One region of the Exiguobacterium sp. s21 genome, then DNA from elsewhere that is predicted to be linked to it. Evidence: riboswitches for the same ligand, from Rfam matches in the RefSeq annotation. Region 1 holds a riboswitch; the other holds the start of a gene.
What was found. Region 1 has a riboswitch for S-adenosylmethionine ahead of msrA (peptide-methionine (S)-S-oxide reductase MsrA). Riboswitches for the same ligand answer to the same signal wherever they lie in the genome.
Positions count from the first base shown of each region.

Region 2: it holds a riboswitch for S-adenosylmethionine, as region 1 does, so the genes downstream of both, metK (methionine adenosyltransferase) here and msrA (peptide-methionine (S)-S-oxide reductase MsrA) in region 1, are expected to answer to the same signal.

Region 1 covers NZ_JACSLF010000006.1:87,116-94,995, reverse strand. The annotation lists gene KNP06_RS08890 (bifunctional glycosyltransferase family 2/GtrA family protein) at 1-182, shown strand, start outside; gene KNP06_RS08885 (3'-5' exonuclease) at 226-792, opposite strand; gene KNP06_RS08880 (four-helix bundle copper-binding protein) at 859-1,191, opposite strand; tRNA gene KNP06_RS08875 (tRNA-Ala) at 1,307-1,379, opposite strand; gene KNP06_RS08870 (GRP family sugar transporter) at 1,513-2,376, shown strand; gene msrA (peptide-methionine (S)-S-oxide reductase MsrA) at 2,405-2,917, opposite strand; SAM riboswitch class I at 2,980-3,080, opposite strand; gene KNP06_RS08860 (hypothetical protein) at 3,125-3,286, opposite strand; gene KNP06_RS08855 (amidase family protein) at 3,398-4,801, shown strand; gene rlmN (dual-specificity RNA methyltransferase RlmN) at 4,871-5,932, shown strand; gene KNP06_RS08845 (SMP-30/gluconolactonase/LRE family protein) at 6,110-6,991, shown strand; gene KNP06_RS08840 (hypothetical protein) at 7,004-7,267, shown strand; gene KNP06_RS08835 (GTP-binding protein) at 7,369-7,880, shown strand, end outside.
Region 2 covers NZ_JACSLF010000008.1:96,198-104,077, reverse strand. The annotation lists gene pckA (phosphoenolpyruvate carboxykinase (ATP)) at 1-1,182, opposite strand, end outside; SAM riboswitch class I at 1,497-1,616, shown strand; gene metK (methionine adenosyltransferase) at 1,747-2,955, shown strand; gene KNP06_RS10545 (hypothetical protein) at 3,000-3,536, opposite strand; gene KNP06_RS10540 (GNAT family N-acetyltransferase) at 3,702-4,172, shown strand; gene KNP06_RS10535 (alpha/beta fold hydrolase) at 4,263-4,979, shown strand; gene mnmM (tRNA 5-(aminomethyl)-2-thiouridylate-methyltransferase MnmM) at 5,012-5,584, opposite strand; gene mnmL (tRNA modification radical SAM protein MnmL/YtqA) at 5,538-6,515, opposite strand; gene KNP06_RS10520 (MDR family MFS transporter) at 6,692-7,880, shown strand, end outside.

The DNA of each region.
Region 1 (7,880 bases):
CGAAGCGGGCGATGCCGAAATACTTCGGTCTCGTCGGATTGCAGATGGCGCTGTCGGCCGGTCTCGTCTATGCGCTGTTCTATGCCATCCGCGACGGTGAGGTGTGGATCAAAGTGTTCGTCGACAGCTTCTTATTCGTCGTCAGTTATTATGTCCAGAAAAAATGGATCTTTAAACGCTAACAGGCCAAGACGTGTGTCTTGGCCTGTCTGGCATGCATATCGTTCAATAAGCGAGTTTTCCGAGCTTGACCGATGTGTACCGGTGCAGTTCACGCGGATCATGGATCCCGGTCTTCTGCATCATGTCGCGCATGAGCAGGGCACAGACGCGAGCATCTTCAGCCGCATCGTGGTGGATGAACGGGACGTTCAAATATTCCGCCATCGTGTTCAGCTTGTGATTCGGCAGACCTGGATACAGTTTTCTCGACAACTTGACGGTACAGCCGTACTCGATCGTCGGAAACGTATATAAATCGTATTTGGCGATCGCTTTCTTGAACGCGCCCATATCGAACGAAGCGTTGTGTGCCATGACGAGGTCGACATCCCGCAGCGTCGGATAGAGCTGTTCGATCACCTCGGGTAACGCTGGGGCGTCCCAGACATCGCTCGGCCGGATGCCATGGACCCGGATATTGCCGGCATCGAAGTCTTCCTCCGGATTGACGAGCAGTTGGTTCGTTTCGATGATTTCACCGTCGACGAGCAGGCTCCAGCCGACAGAGCAGATGCTGCGACTATCGCGGTTCGCCGTCTCGACGTCGATGGCAAGAATTGAATGTGGCATAATTGATCCCTTTCTCGTAAAAACAAGTATAAAAAAAGTCTAACATATCGTTAGACTAAAAAGCGATTATGCGGCCACGAGGTTGCGGCATGCTTCGGCACAGCGGAGACATGCTTCGGCACAGCGTTGGCAATGGTCGTGCAAGTGGCGGCCACATTCGACGGCGCACGTGTCACACACCTGGGCGCAGAGTGCACCAATCGGTTTGGTGAAAGCCGAATCGGTCTCGAGCGCGTTCAAGGCGAGTGCACACACTTCCGAACATTCTTTCGTCAGCCGGATACACTCGGCGACCATCAACAAGTCTTCTTCTTGTAAGCATTTTGAGAAACAATGATTGCTTGCCCGCATACAGTCGATGACGGCTAAAATGGTCTCTTCGACAGAGGCTCGGTCCATGATAAGTCCCCCTTTAGAATAATGACGTCTTACAATCATTACCCGCTAGCGGATGAGTTAAACCGAGCGGCGACGCAAAAAAAGTCACCCCTCAAATGAGTGGTGACTTTAATAATGGAGCATAGCGGGCTCGAACCGCTGACCTCCACGCTGCCAGCGTGGCGCTCTCCCAGCTGAGCTAATGCCCCGTTCGAAAATTATTATATCATCCTAGTAAAACATTTGGCAATGGCTCTTTTTAATTTTTTTGAACAAAGTTTAATCAGCACTGAACGTGGGAAAATCACAAATGATGTTATATTACGAAAGCAGGTGTCATGTATGGAAATGATTTTACTTGCACTCTTACCTGCCTTGATGTGGGGGAGTATCCCGCTCATCGTCTCAAAGGTCGGCGGGAAGCCGATTCAACAGTTGATCGGGACGACAATCGGGGCGATGGTGATGGCGGTCATCATCGCACTCGTGTTCAATCCCGGGTTCACGACGCTCGCAATCGTGACCGGATTCATCTCCGGCGCATTCTGGGCACTCGGACAATATTTACAGTTCCAATCGTTTCAAATTTTAAGTGTCTCGAAGGCGATGCCAATCAGCACCGGCATGCAGCTTCTCGGTACATCGTTGTTCGGTGTCATCGTCCTCGGAGACTGGAAAACGACGACCGAACTATGGCTCGGATTTTCGGCGCTCGTTCTCATCGTGATTGGGGCTGCGTTGACGTCGTATCAGCAGAACAAAGACGGCGACAGTAGCGGCGCCTTGAAGAAAGGATTGCTCGTTCTGCTCGTGTCGAGTATCGGTTACGTGACGTACGCCGTCCTGACGAACTATTTCGAGGTCGACGGGATCACGGCCATCTTGCCACAGTCGGTCGGTATGTTCGTCGCGGCGCTGTTGTTCAGCCTGCGTGAGAAAGACGTGAAGAAGTTCGATCCGAAGACGTTCAAAAACATCTTGGCCGGGATCGCCTGGGGAATCGGGAACTTCGGGCTGTTCGTGTCGAGCGGTGAAGTCGGGATCGCGACCTCGTTCGCCTTGTCGCAATTGAACGTCGTCGTGGCGACGCTCGGCGGAATCTATCTATTGAAAGAAGAGAAGACGACGAAAGAACGTGTCTTCGTCTTTATGGGAATCGGCCTCATCGTCGTGGCTGGATTCATGCTCGGAATCGCTAAAAGCTAAAAGACGGGTCAGACGACCCGTCTTTCGCTTACCAGGCTTGTTCAATGAATGCGTCACGCCCAGATTTTTTCCGGTCCTCTTTATAGTGGGCTGGATTTTTTTTATGGAAGTCTTGATGGTACTCCTCGGCCGGATATAACGTGTCGGCCGGTAAAATTTTCGTGACGATCGGCTGTTGGAAACGTCCGCTCGCCGCGAGCGCATCGCGACTCTGTTCTGCCTGCACGCGTTGTTCTTCTGTATGATAGAAGATGGCCGGCGCATATTGACTGCCTCGGTCTTGGAATTGACCGCCGTCATCGGTCGGATCGGTCTGAATCCAATACAGTTCGAGCAGTCGCTCGTAAGCGAACAGCGTCGGGTCGAACATGATCTCGACGACCTCATAGTGTCCGGTCGTCCCCGTCTTCACTTGTTCATACGTCGGATCGTCGACGTGACCTCCCGTATAACCTGATACGATCGACTCGATGCCGGGCTGTTCCTCGAACGGTGTCACCATGCACCAAAAGCAGCCGCCTGCAAATGTTGCTTTTTCCATTAATAAGTCCCCCTCATGTTCATTCCAAAAAAAGCGCCCATGTCATCGACATGAGCGCTCTGTCATATCGGCCAAGGCAATCGCCTTGCTGGTAGTAGCACCTTGCCGTAGCAGGTTGCTGTGAAGTCATAGAGCCAGGTCTCTCGTTCACTCAAGATATCGATATGTAGTTGGTGACAGCATCATACCATCAGATTTGAAGCGGCGTCAACGGTTAGGCTTGCGCCGTAGTTGGAGCAAGGTGGCACCGAGGATCAGGATGCCGAGCACGATGGAGAGCGGTAGCGTATACGGGGCGTCCCCGGCATATAACTGTAAGAAGAACAAGGCAAATACGGACAATAAGACGAGTACGTACGAACGGTTCATAGTAACCTCCCTTTTCTTTCAGTGTACCAAGTTACACATTCGTTGGCGAACGAAAACAGGAAATCATGTGTCGATAGCGAATACCATCGAGTGACCAAAGGAGGAATCAATATGACTGACACATTTGATTTTATGGAACTCGATATCGAAACCGCCCATCGCGGATATAAAGAAGGAACGTTCACGGCGCGTGACGTGACGGCCTATTATTTGACCCGGATCGCCCAGTTCAACGACAAACTGAAGGCGGTCATTCAAGTGAACCCGGACGCCTTGTTCGAGGCCGAGTCGGCTGACCGGGCATTTCGTCGCGGGCTACGCTTGCCGCTACTCGGCATTCCTGTCTTGATCAAAGACAATGTCGAGACAGCCGGACTCATGAAGACGACGGCCGGGGCCGTCGCACTCGCGCATCACTTCGCAGGCCGGGACGCCCATCTCGTCCAAAACCTGCGAGCGAGCGGGGCCATCATCCTCGGGAAAGCGAACTTGTCCGAATGGGCCAACTTTTTGACCGAGGGCATGCCGAACGGCTGGAGCGGCGTCGGTGGGCAGGCGCTCAATCCATATGGGGATAAGCTCGATGTCGGAGGTTCGAGCTCAGGTTCGGCCTCTGCGGTCGCAGCGAACCTGACACTGCTCGCTGTCGGTAGCGAGACGAGCGGCTCGATCATCCATCCGAGCGTGCACAACGGCATCGTCGGCATCAAACCGACCGTCGGCCTCATCAGTCGGAGTGGCATCATCCCGATCTCGCGGTCGCAAGACACGGCGGGACCGATGGCACGAACGCTCGAAGACGCGGTAAGGGCACTTGAGGCGATGGTAGGGGAAGACCCGGCGGACCCGGCGACACTCAACCTCCCGGCCGGTCCGCCGTATCGGACATGCCTCGACGAGCGCCAAGCGGTCGGGATGCGTGTCGGGATCGTCAAAGCTGATTTATCAGCAGAAGAACAAGCATTATACGGTGAGGCGACCGAGCTGTTGAAACAGAGCGGCATCGACCTTGTCGAAGTCGAACTGCCCGCCCATGATACGCTCGACCAAGGCGATATTTTGTACCACGAGTTCAAACTTGGGATCGAGGCGTACCTGGCCACGACGACGCTCCCATACGAGACGTTGTCGGATTTGATGGACTGGAACAACAGACATCCTGAGACGATCCCGCACGGACAAAAGACGTTCGAAAAGGCGGAAAGATTGTCGGGACGTCTCATCGAGGCGGCCTATTTGACGCGTCGGCTCGATGACGTGCGTGACGCCAAGACGGACGGACTCGACCGCCTATTAAACGAACAACAGTTGCACGCGCTCGTCTTGCCTCACGATTTGAACTATGACATGGCGGCAAAAGCCGGGCATCCGACCATCACGATCCCATATCGCTTGAAAGCGAGTGGGGCGCCGTTCGGCCTATCGTTCACCGGGACGAGTTATGCCGAACGTGACTTGATCCGTCTGGCGTATGCGTTCGAGCGACATATTTCGCGTCCCGTTCCACCGTTATAAGAACGTTGCACCCGTCGTCCACGTCCGCTACAATGGTACGTATGCGGATTGAAGAAAGGACAGATAGCAATGAAACCATCTATATACGGGCTGACGTTCGATCAGCTGACAGAAGCGTGTGTCTCTTGGGGATACAGCGCCTTCCATGCGAGACAAATCTGGGACTCGCTCTACATCGACCGAGTGAAACAAATCGAGGACATCTCGGTACGGGCCGAGGTGCGTGAGGCGCTCGCCGCCGAATACGTCATCTCGACGCAAGACCTGTTCGTCAAACAAGAGGCGGGCGACGGGACGGTCAAATTTTTACTTAAACTACACGACGGGCACTATATCGAGACTGTGCTCATGCGACATAAGTACGGCCGTTCGGTCTGTGTGACGACGCAGGTCGGGTGCAATATCGGCTGCAGCTTCTGTGCGAGCGGTCTCTTGAAGAAGACACGTGATTTGACGGCGGGCGAAGTCGTCGAACAAATTATGACCGTGCAACATTACTTGGACGAAGTCGGCGAAGGGGCCCGGGTCAGCCATATCGTCGTCATGGGAATCGGCGAACCGTTCGATAACTTTGACAACTTGGTCGACTTCCTGCGTGTCGTCAAGGACGAGCGCGGTCTCGCGATCGCCCCGCGTAAAATCAACGTCTCGACGAGCGGACTTGCCGAAAAGATTTACAAGTTCGCGGACCTCGATTTGCGCATCAACTTGGCGCTGTCGCTCCATGCGCCTAACGACGCGCTACGGACGCAAATCATGAAAATCAACCGGGCGTTCCCGCTCGACAAGCTCATGCCGGCCATCCGGTATTACGTCGAGAAGACGAACAAACGAATCACGTTCGAATATATTCTCCTGTCGAAAGTGAACGATTTGCCGGAGCACGCTGAGGAATTGGCGGACCTCATCGACGATATCAAGGACAAGTCGTACGTCAACTTGATCCCGTATAACCCGGTCAACGAGCATATCCAATACGAGCGCAGTACCTCGGAGGACATCATGGCGTTCTATGATGTCTTGAAGAAGCGTGGCATCAACACCGGTGTCCGCCTTGAGCACGGGACTGACATCGATGCGGCATGCGGCCAGTTGCGCAGTAAACATATGAACGTCGAAGGTGCGAAATAAGTGGACTCCTTGAATCGAATGATTCAAGGAGTTTTTTTTTTTCATAGAGCCGCTCCGACGAAGGAAAAAACGGACATCGCCCCCGACTCTGCGGAACGATTTTGAAAAATCTTGAATAGACCTCATCCGCTCAGGGAATAGTCAGTTGAAATCAATGTAGAGAGTGGAGGCAATTCAATGGAGACAGTAAACGCGGCGTTATGGATTCGAGTCAGAAATACACTTGGGGAAGGCCCATGTTGGGATGCTGAACTGAAACGGTTCTATTGGGTCGACATCGAAGGACACACACTTTGGTGGTACGACGAAAAGGAAGACGAGCTGTCATCGTTCGATATGGGACAACAGATCGGGTTTGCGGTCCCGAAAGTGACAGACGGCGTCGTCGTCGGCTTGAAAGACGGCATCTATGAATGGGACGAGGGATCGAAGCGACTCGATAAACTCGTCGAACTCGATGACCCGGAAGGTGATCTTCGCTTCAACGACGGAAAGGCCGACCCGTACGGACGAATCTTTGCCGGGACGCTTCATCTCAACGACGAGAAGAACGAGGCGACGCTCTATCGCTTGAACCGTGACGGCACGACCGAGGTCATGCTCAGTGAACTGACGCTGTCGAACGGTCTGACATGGTCTCCGGACCACTCGACGTTCTACCATATCGATACACCGACCGAGACGGTCCGCAAATACCCGTACGACTTGAAAACAGGAACACTCGGGGATGGGGAAGTCGTCATCGATTTCAAAGATGAGGAAGGATTCCCGGACGGTATGACATCCGATGAAGACGGCTTTTTATGGATTGCCCACTTCGCGGGCGGATGCGTCTCGCGCTGGAACCCGAAGACGGGTGAAAAAGTGCTCGAGGTGCTCGTGCCGGCCCCGAACGTCACGTCATGCTGTTTCGTCGGTGATGACTTGAAACAACTTGCCATCACGACGGCGCGCGAAGGAATGGATGACGCGGCGCTCGAGGCCCATCCGGACGCAGGTTCGGTCTTTAAAATTGATACAGATGTGAAAGGGATGCCGCTCTATCGGTTTGGTCGATAAGGAGGTACGAAGATGGTAAAACGATTGCTCGTTCGTGCGGGAATCGGTTTGGCGCTCGCGGCGGTCGCCCGGGTCGGGATTCAAAAGCTGTTGGAAGCGAACCGGGAAGACGATCATACGTATTTGAATCCGCGGTGGGATGAGACGCCGAGTGTGGATGCCGATAAGGACGCGGATGAGGTCGGTCTGACCCAGCTCGACTCGATTTATCGAGCCGAGTGGCAGGCGAACGCCTATCCACGCTCAGAGGCCGAACGCAAGGCGTTAGAAGAATAGGCAGGAGAACACGTCCGGAAACGGGCGTGTTTTTTTCTTGACAGACGTCACCGACCCGTCATCATCTAAAAAGTAATCATTACGATTTAGGTGTGGGTAGAATGAGACGAATCCCGATCACCGTGCTGTCCGGTTATTTAGGAAGCGGTAAGACGACACTATTAAACCACATATTGAACAATCGGACGGGCAAGAAATACGCCGTCATCGTCAATGACATGAGCGAGTTGAATATCGATGAGCGATTGATTGAACAGGGCGGTTTTTCAAGGACGGACGAAAAGTTGGTCGAACTATCGAACGGCTGCATCTGTTGCACGCTCCGTGAGGACCTGCTCGAGGCGGTAGCAGAGCTTGCGAACGACCGGGACCTCGACGGAATCATCATCGAGTCGTCCGGTATCTCAGAGCCGATCCCGGTCGCCCAAACGTTTACATATGCCGATGACGCCCTCGGCATCGATTTGACGAGCCGAGTCTATATCGATGCGATGGTGAGCGTCGTCGATGCGTTTCGGTTCTTAAAAGATTTCAACTCAGGCGAGTCGCTCCATGAACGCAAGCAGGCGATTGAGGCGACAGACGTCCGCGAAGTCGTCGACCTGCTCGTCGA
Region 2 (7,880 bases), on a different contig from region 1:
CAAGAACGGTGACCCGAAACATGTCGAGAAGGTCGCCTGCGGCTCCGTCACGCCGCGCTCCGTGCCGGCTAGCTTCGACGTATAGCCTGACAAGAAGTGATACATCGCCTGCTCCTTCGTCAATTTGCTGATTGGAGGCAGGACGCCGTACGCGTCGGCCGTCAAGAAGACGATCGTGTTCGGATGCCCGGCTCGTGACGGAAGCATCGCGTTATCGATAAATTGAATCGGGTAGGCGGCCCGTGTGTTCTCAGTGAGTGAGATGTTCTTGTAGTCTGGTGCCCGTTCCTCGTCCAAGACGACGTTCTCAATCAACGAGCCAAATCGAATGGCATCGTAGATTTGAGGTTCGTTCTCACGCGACAAGTTGATCGTCTTCGCGTAGCAACCGCCTTCAATGTTGAAGACGCCGTCAGGAGACCAACCATGCTCGTCGTCCCCGATTAAATGACGTTCTGTGTCGGCCGATAGCGTCGTCTTTCCGGTACCCGATAGCCCGAAGAAGAGAGCCGTCTCGCCGGCGTCCGATACGTTCGCCGAGCAATGCATCGATAAGACGTGCTGTTCCGGTAACAGGAAGTTCATGACTGAAAAAATCGATTTTTTAATTTCGCCGCCGTATTCTGTTCCCCCGATCAGAATGGTCCGTTTGGCGAATGAGACGAGAATGAACGTTTCGGAGTTCGTCCCGTCGACTTCCGGATCGGCCTTATAGCTCGGTGCATAGATGACCGTGAACGGATCAAAGGCACCTTGTGTCGGCCATTCGCGCAAGAACAACTGTTTCGCGAACAAGTTGTGCCACGCGTATTCTGTGATGGCCCGCACTGGAAGCGTATAATGCTCGTCAGCCCCGGCAGACGCCTCGAGATAGTAGAGCTTGTCTTTCGTCTCGAGATGCGTGAGAACTTTATCGAGCAGTGCCGTGAACTTCTCTTCTGCGATCGGTTGGTTGACCGGACCCCAGTTTACTAAATGATTGCTGACTTCATCTTGCACGACGAATTTGTCTTTCGGTGACCGTCCTGTGAATTTACCTGTACTGACCGATAAAGCCCCGTCTTTCGTCAGTACGCCTTCCCCGTTGCGAATGGCTTCTTCCACCAATTCTGGAACCGTTAAGTTCCGCATCATGTCGGCACCTTTAATTAATTCTTCGATTTTCAGGAGCGTTGTCGCCATCCTGAATCCCACCTTTCCCCTAAATAGATGTGGATGAAATCCGCATACTTCCGTGTTTTATTAGTATGACGTTTTTATTATATGTGACATACTAATCAAAAACAAGCCTTTTTTACTCTTTAAAGTAAGCGCTTTCTTACACTGTCATTCTAACATATTCTGTACCAGGTCATAGTACAAAATCGAAAACCGACAAAAAAATGTTTGATATTTCACAAACATAACTATTGCGAGTTCGTGAAAAGTTTTACGAATTCAGTCGATACGCTTGACAGAACGGGGTGTCATTTATATGATGGTCTTCGTAACGGATACTCTTATTCTGAGCGGTGGAGGGAACAAGGCCCTACGAAGCCCAGCAACCGTCCGATTTGTCATTGTTATTCGGAAAAGGTGCTATCCTGAAGCGAAGCGCAAGCTTCGAACGATAAGAGGGTAAGGAAGAACGATTCAACCTTTCCCATTGAACATGGCGAAAGGTTTTTTTCATTACCGTCCCAAAGCAACGCGTAAGGGGAACGAGTACCGTCCACACATCACCCTTATTATAGGAGGTTTTTCGAAATGGCAAACTTGAACCGTCGACTTTTCACTTCGGAGTCCGTCACGGAAGGACATCCGGATAAAATTTGTGACCAAATCTCAGATGCGATTTTGGATGCGATTTTAGCTGAAGATCCAAACGCCCGCGTTGCGGCTGAGACATCTGTCACGACAGGTCTCGTGCTCGTAGCAGGTGAGATCACAACATCAACTTACGTGGATATCCCGAAAGTTGTTCGTGAAACAGTTCGTGAGATCGGCTACACACGTGCAAAATATGGTTTTGATGCAGAGACTTGTGCTGTCCTCACATCGATTGATGAGCAATCGGTAGACATCGCCCAAGGTGTCGACCAAGCGCTTGAAGCTCGTGAAGGACAAATGACTGAAGAAGAAATCGATGCGATCGGCGCTGGTGACCAAGGTCTCATGTTCGGTTACGCAACAAAAGAGACACCAGAACTCATGCCGCTCCCGATTTCACTCGCGCACAAATTGTCACGTCGTTTGGCAGAAGTTCGTAAGAACGGCACGCTCGCTTACCTTCGTCCTGATGGTAAGACACAAGTGACGGTCGAATACGACGAAGCGAACAACCCAGTTCGCATCGACACAATCGTCATCTCGACGCAACACGCCGAAGACATCACACTCGAACAAATCCAAGCTGATTTGAAAGAGCACGTCATCGACGCGGTCATCCCGTCTGAACTTATCGACGCGGATACAAAATACTTCATCAACCCAACTGGCCGTTTCGTCATCGGTGGACCACAAGGGGATGCAGGCCTTACAGGACGTAAAATCATCGTCGATACGTACGGTGGTTACGCTCGCCACGGCGGCGGCGCGTTCTCAGGTAAAGATCCAACCAAAGTTGACCGCTCAGCGGCGTACGCAGCTCGTTACGTAGCGAAAAACCTCGTTGCAGCGGGACTTGCTGACAAAGCAGAAGTTCAACTTGCTTACGCGATCGGCGTTGCCCACCCGGTATCGATCGCAGTCGACACGTTCGGCACAGGCAAATTGAGCGAGACTGAGCTCGTCGAACTCGTTCGCGAGAACTTCGACCTCCGCCCGGCCGGCATCATCAAGATGCTCGACCTTCGCCGTCCAATCTACAAGCAGACAGCAGCTTACGGCCACTTCGGTCGTACAGACGTTGAACTCCCATGGGAGCAAACGGATAAAGCGGCAGTGCTTGAAGAAGGCGCGAAACGCTTCGCATAAGACAGTAAAAACGACCTTTCGCTGAGAAAGGTCGTTTTTTCTTGTTAAGATTGGTTTTTATCCTGCTTAGATGTATCATCGTTAGAAGAATCGTTAGAAGAAGAATCAGATGACGTTTCTTGGCCTAGCGCGGTGTCTTTTGCCTCGACCACTTTCTCGCCAATCGATTGTAAGTCTGATTTTGCTTCCATAGCGGTGCCGGCAACTTGCGTTAAGTCTTGTTTCACCGTATCCACTTCTCCAGCGACTTTTTCATAGACATTTTGAACGTCGGTGGCCACCTCTTGGATAATACCAGAAGCCGACTTCACTTGGTCGATTACTTGTGATGCTTTTCCACTTGGATCTTTGGCGACTTCACTTACTAACCCACCGACAGACGATTTGGCGGTAGAGAGGGATTGTTTCGTATTTTGACGATTCGATGAACTCAGGAGAGCAAGAGCACCTCCAACTACAGCCCCTAAAAGAATCCCTTTCATCAATGTGATGCGGGGGCCATTTGACTCTTCAGAGTCAAATTGGCGATTCGGATGATTGGCTTGCTCTGCTTGTGGATCATGTTGTAATTTTGGTTCCATAATAACACTCCTTTTTTGTAAGTTGGCATTGATACTCTTATACCCTAGTCAAAATGGAAAATAACGTCTTCTTTCATTTCGACATCAAAAAGTAATGAGCGGGCAGGATATTTTTTTGCTGATGGGGAATGATACTACTAGATTGGCCAAAAGGGGGATGCCGTTATGAAGATCAGGGAAGCCGTACCAGAAGATGCCGCCACCATCCGCGATATTGCGCTCGCAACGGTCAGTGAACAAGACGAGGTTCGTTCAAAAGTAATGGAACGGGCTTATCAGCAAGAAGAGATCGTCCGCGCCATCAGTTCAAGCGAGGAAGCGAAAGAGCAGTTGTTCATTGTCGGTGAAGCCGAAGGCGACGTCATCGGGTTCTATCATGCGATCGACCGCGGGGATACGTGGGAAGTGCTCCGGCTCTATCTTCATCCGACCCATCACCGACAAGGTCTCGGAACGGCCTTATTGTCTCATCTGCGCGAACTTAAAGTTCAACCGATCGAACTGTACGTCGAGAGTTCGAACGAGCAGGCGATCGCCTTTTTGAACCATGAGGCGTTCATCGAATTGAATCGGATACAAGAGGAAGTGTACGACCAACCGATGGAACTGATTCATTTGCGCTATGACCCGAGCTAAGACCCTAGACGGATTTTCTGACAAACATCAGTCTCGGCTGATGTTTTTTGTTAGTATAAAAACATGGACATAATAAAATGAGGTGACAGTATGACATACGAAGAAGAATCACGAAAAGGGGTTATCGTGATCGTCTATCCGCTCCAGTTCACGTCACGCTTGAGCGAGGCGTTTTTAGGACGGTTACGTGACGAATATGAAGTTCTCGTCGTGACCGGACAGACGGTTGGCTTGACGGCGGAAGACCATAAGCTGTTAATCAAGAACACGCTACGCGAGGCGAGCCAGTACAAACTGCCGATTCACGTCATCGCCTTCAGTCTCGGGGCATTGTTAACGAACCGATTGCTCCAGGAATACGATGTGCCGCTCGGCAGTTTGACGTATATCTCACCCTTGTTCGATTGGCATCCGTCCCGCCAAATCGGCGGATTGAAACAAGTCGTCGCGAGTGCGGTCGACCGTTTCCGTCCGGATTTGCCGCTCGGCATGATGACGTTCATGGGTGCAGGCGAAGAGTCGTCCCGCTTCGGTGAGATCACGTACGGGCAATACCGGGAAATCGAGGAAGAGATCGTCGAGCATCAAGAAGAGAAGAAACATTTGCCGCGCCTTCCACTCGCTTGCTTCTATGCGCCGGACGACCGCTTCGCCGATGTGAAACTGACGCTCAACGTCTGTCGAAAAATTGGCGGCGATCAAGTGTACATTCGCCGGCTCGAAGGCTTCCCGCATTTCGGCTATGAACGACTGAACACGAAGTTCGCGGAGACGCTCATCACCTTTTATGAATTGATTCGAGAATGACAAAACAGGCGACTCGCTCGAGTCGCCTGTTTTCATGCACGTTTTTCAATCGCCACGATGAACGGGGGATGATTGATTTGATTGATGAAGCCGTAACGGAGGACGCCGGCCCGCTTTTGATCGAGTGCCTCGACGTAGGCGAGCACCTCATCGCGCTCGATTTTGCCGCTATCATGGCCATGATAGATGACGACGACGATGACACCACCGACGGCCATGACGTCGAGCAGTTGCTCGAGGGCGTCGATGGTCGTATTGCCCGTCGTCGTGACCGACTTGTCGCTTCCTGGTAAATAACCGAGGTTGAACACGGCGGCTGTGATCGGGCGTGTCTCGTCAGCTACAATTTCTCGGACGGTGTCGTGGCTGTCGTGGATGACAGTGACGCGGTCAGTCAATGCTGCTTCCTCGATGCGAATGCGTGTCGCCTCGACCGCCGCTGCTTGGACATCAAACGCGTAGACGTGTCCCGTCGCCTCGACGAGTTCGGCTAAAAACAATGTATCGTGCCCGTTGCCGGCCGTCATATCGATGGCGACGGCACCAGGTGTGACGTGTTCACGGAGTAGGTACTTCGCGAACGGTAAGACTCTCATTAATCCCATGGCTCTCATCCTTCTTTTTTCCTTGGAAGGAATCACGACGCACCAGTTCGGCATCGATGGCGTTCAAGACGGCCATCTTGTGCCGGCTCCACGTCGGACCGATCAACAGATCCGGTGGCCCGTCACCGGTCAACCGATGGATGACGATCTCGGGCGGTAACGTCTCAAGCTGGTCGCAGACGAGGGAGACGTAAGTCGTCTCGTCCATGAGCTCGAGCAATCCTTTTTCGTACTGACGGGCGAGCGGCGTGTGCTTCAAGACGTGGAGCAAATGGATCTTGATTCCTTGTATGTCCATTTTAGCAACTTCTCGCGCCGTGTCGAGCATCATCTCTGTCGTCTCGCCAGGGAGACCGTTAATGATATGGACAACCACGTTTATATTGCGTCGGCGGAGCTTGGCGAGACCTTCGAGGAACGTCTTGTAGTCATGGCCACGATTGATTTTTTTCGCTGTCACATCGTGAATCGTCTGTAGGCCGAGTTCGATCGTGAGGGACGTCCGCTCATTCAACTCGGCGAGATAGTCAACGACGTCGTCCGGCAGACAGTCCGGTCGGGTCGCGATCGATAGACCGACGACACCTTCCTCTTTAAGGGCAGGCTCGAACAATTCCCGGAGCCGGGCGACGGGGGCATACGTGTTGCTGAACGCTTGGAAGTAAGCGATGTAGCGGGCTTCTTTCCACTTCCGATGCAACCGTGCCTTCACTTCGGCAAATTGGACCGGGATCGGATCGCAGGCGTTGCCGGCAAAATCACCGCTGCCGTCGTCCGAACAGAACGTACAGCCGCCCTTCGAGACGAGCCCGTCCCGGTTCGGACAAGTGAAACCGCCGTCGAGCGGTACCTTGAATACTTTCCCGCCGAACTCACGGCGATATGCTTCATTTAATTTATGGTATCTGGCATCACCAAATGGATGTTGCATGAATATCCTCTCCTTCTTTGCTCATGCTATCACAAGCTCTCCTCGTGATTACTTCATAATAAGTAATTTTTCTTGACAGTTATGGGGCGTTCCGTTAGCTTGGAGAAGGACTTATTCTTGATTCGGCCGTCGTGCCGAATTTTTATCGTTAAACGGGAATGAAAGGAGTAACTGGTATGAACAATAAAATGCCGATTTCGGTATGGATTTTGGTCATTGCGATGGCGCTCAATACAACGGCGGCGTCTTTTTTATGGCCATTTAACACACTCTATATAAATGGATATTTAGGCGAATCGATGACGCTTGCAGGTATTGCCCTCCTCGTCAACTCGGCGCTCGCCATCGCTGGGAACTATATCGGGGGCACGCTGTTTGACCGGATCGGCGGAAAACGGACGCTCATCCTCGCGGTCGGGCTGTTGCTCGCGAGCTCGCTCGGTTTCTTGTTGTTTCATGCCACATTCCTCGGTTACTTGGGCTGGCTTGGGTTGATTGGGTTTTCGGGTGGCCTCGTCTTCCCGACCGTGTACGCGTTCGCCGGCTTGATCTGGCCGGAAGGCGGACGCCGTTCGTTCAACGCGATCTATGTTGCTCAAAACGTGGGGGTCGCCCTCGGGACGGCGATGAGCGGGCAAATCGCGCGCATCGACATCGAGTTGATCTTTTACGCGAACTTCTTCTTATCGGTCTTGTTCGTCGTCGTCCTCTTGTTCGGGCTCCGTTATTTGAAAGACCCGGCCCGTCCGGTCGTCCAATCGCAGCTTGAGGCTGCGGCGACGACGTTGTCCGGCGCGACGATGAAATCGATGTGGTTCGTCGCCATCGGTTACGCGGCCCTTTGGTTCGTTTACGTGCAGTGGCAAGGCACGATCGCTGTCCATTCGAAAGACCTCGGCGTGACAATCAGCCAGTATTCGCTCCTTTGGACGGTGAACGGCGCCTTGATCGTGTTCGCTCAACCGCTCCTCAACCGGGCACTTCGTTACTTTGAAGACGATTTGAAGAAACAACTCATCGTTGGCGCCGTCATTTTCCTCGCCGCCTTCGCGGTCGTTCCGTTCGCGGGGGGCTTTACGATGTTCATGGTCGCGATGGTCGTCATGACGATCGGGGAGATGTTCATTTGGCCGGCCGTTCCGACGATTGCCGCGAAACTCGCACCGCCGGGGAAAGCAGGACAGTTCCAAGGACTCGTCAATATCGCGGCCTCGGTCGGTCGGATGATCGGCCCGACCTTATCGGGCCTCGTCTATGACGTATTCGGCATCGGTGCCGTCTTCACAATGCTATTCTTGCTCACGGCCATCGCGCTCGCGTTCTTCATTTTCATGAAAGACATCCGAGTGCCTGAAAAATCAAGTT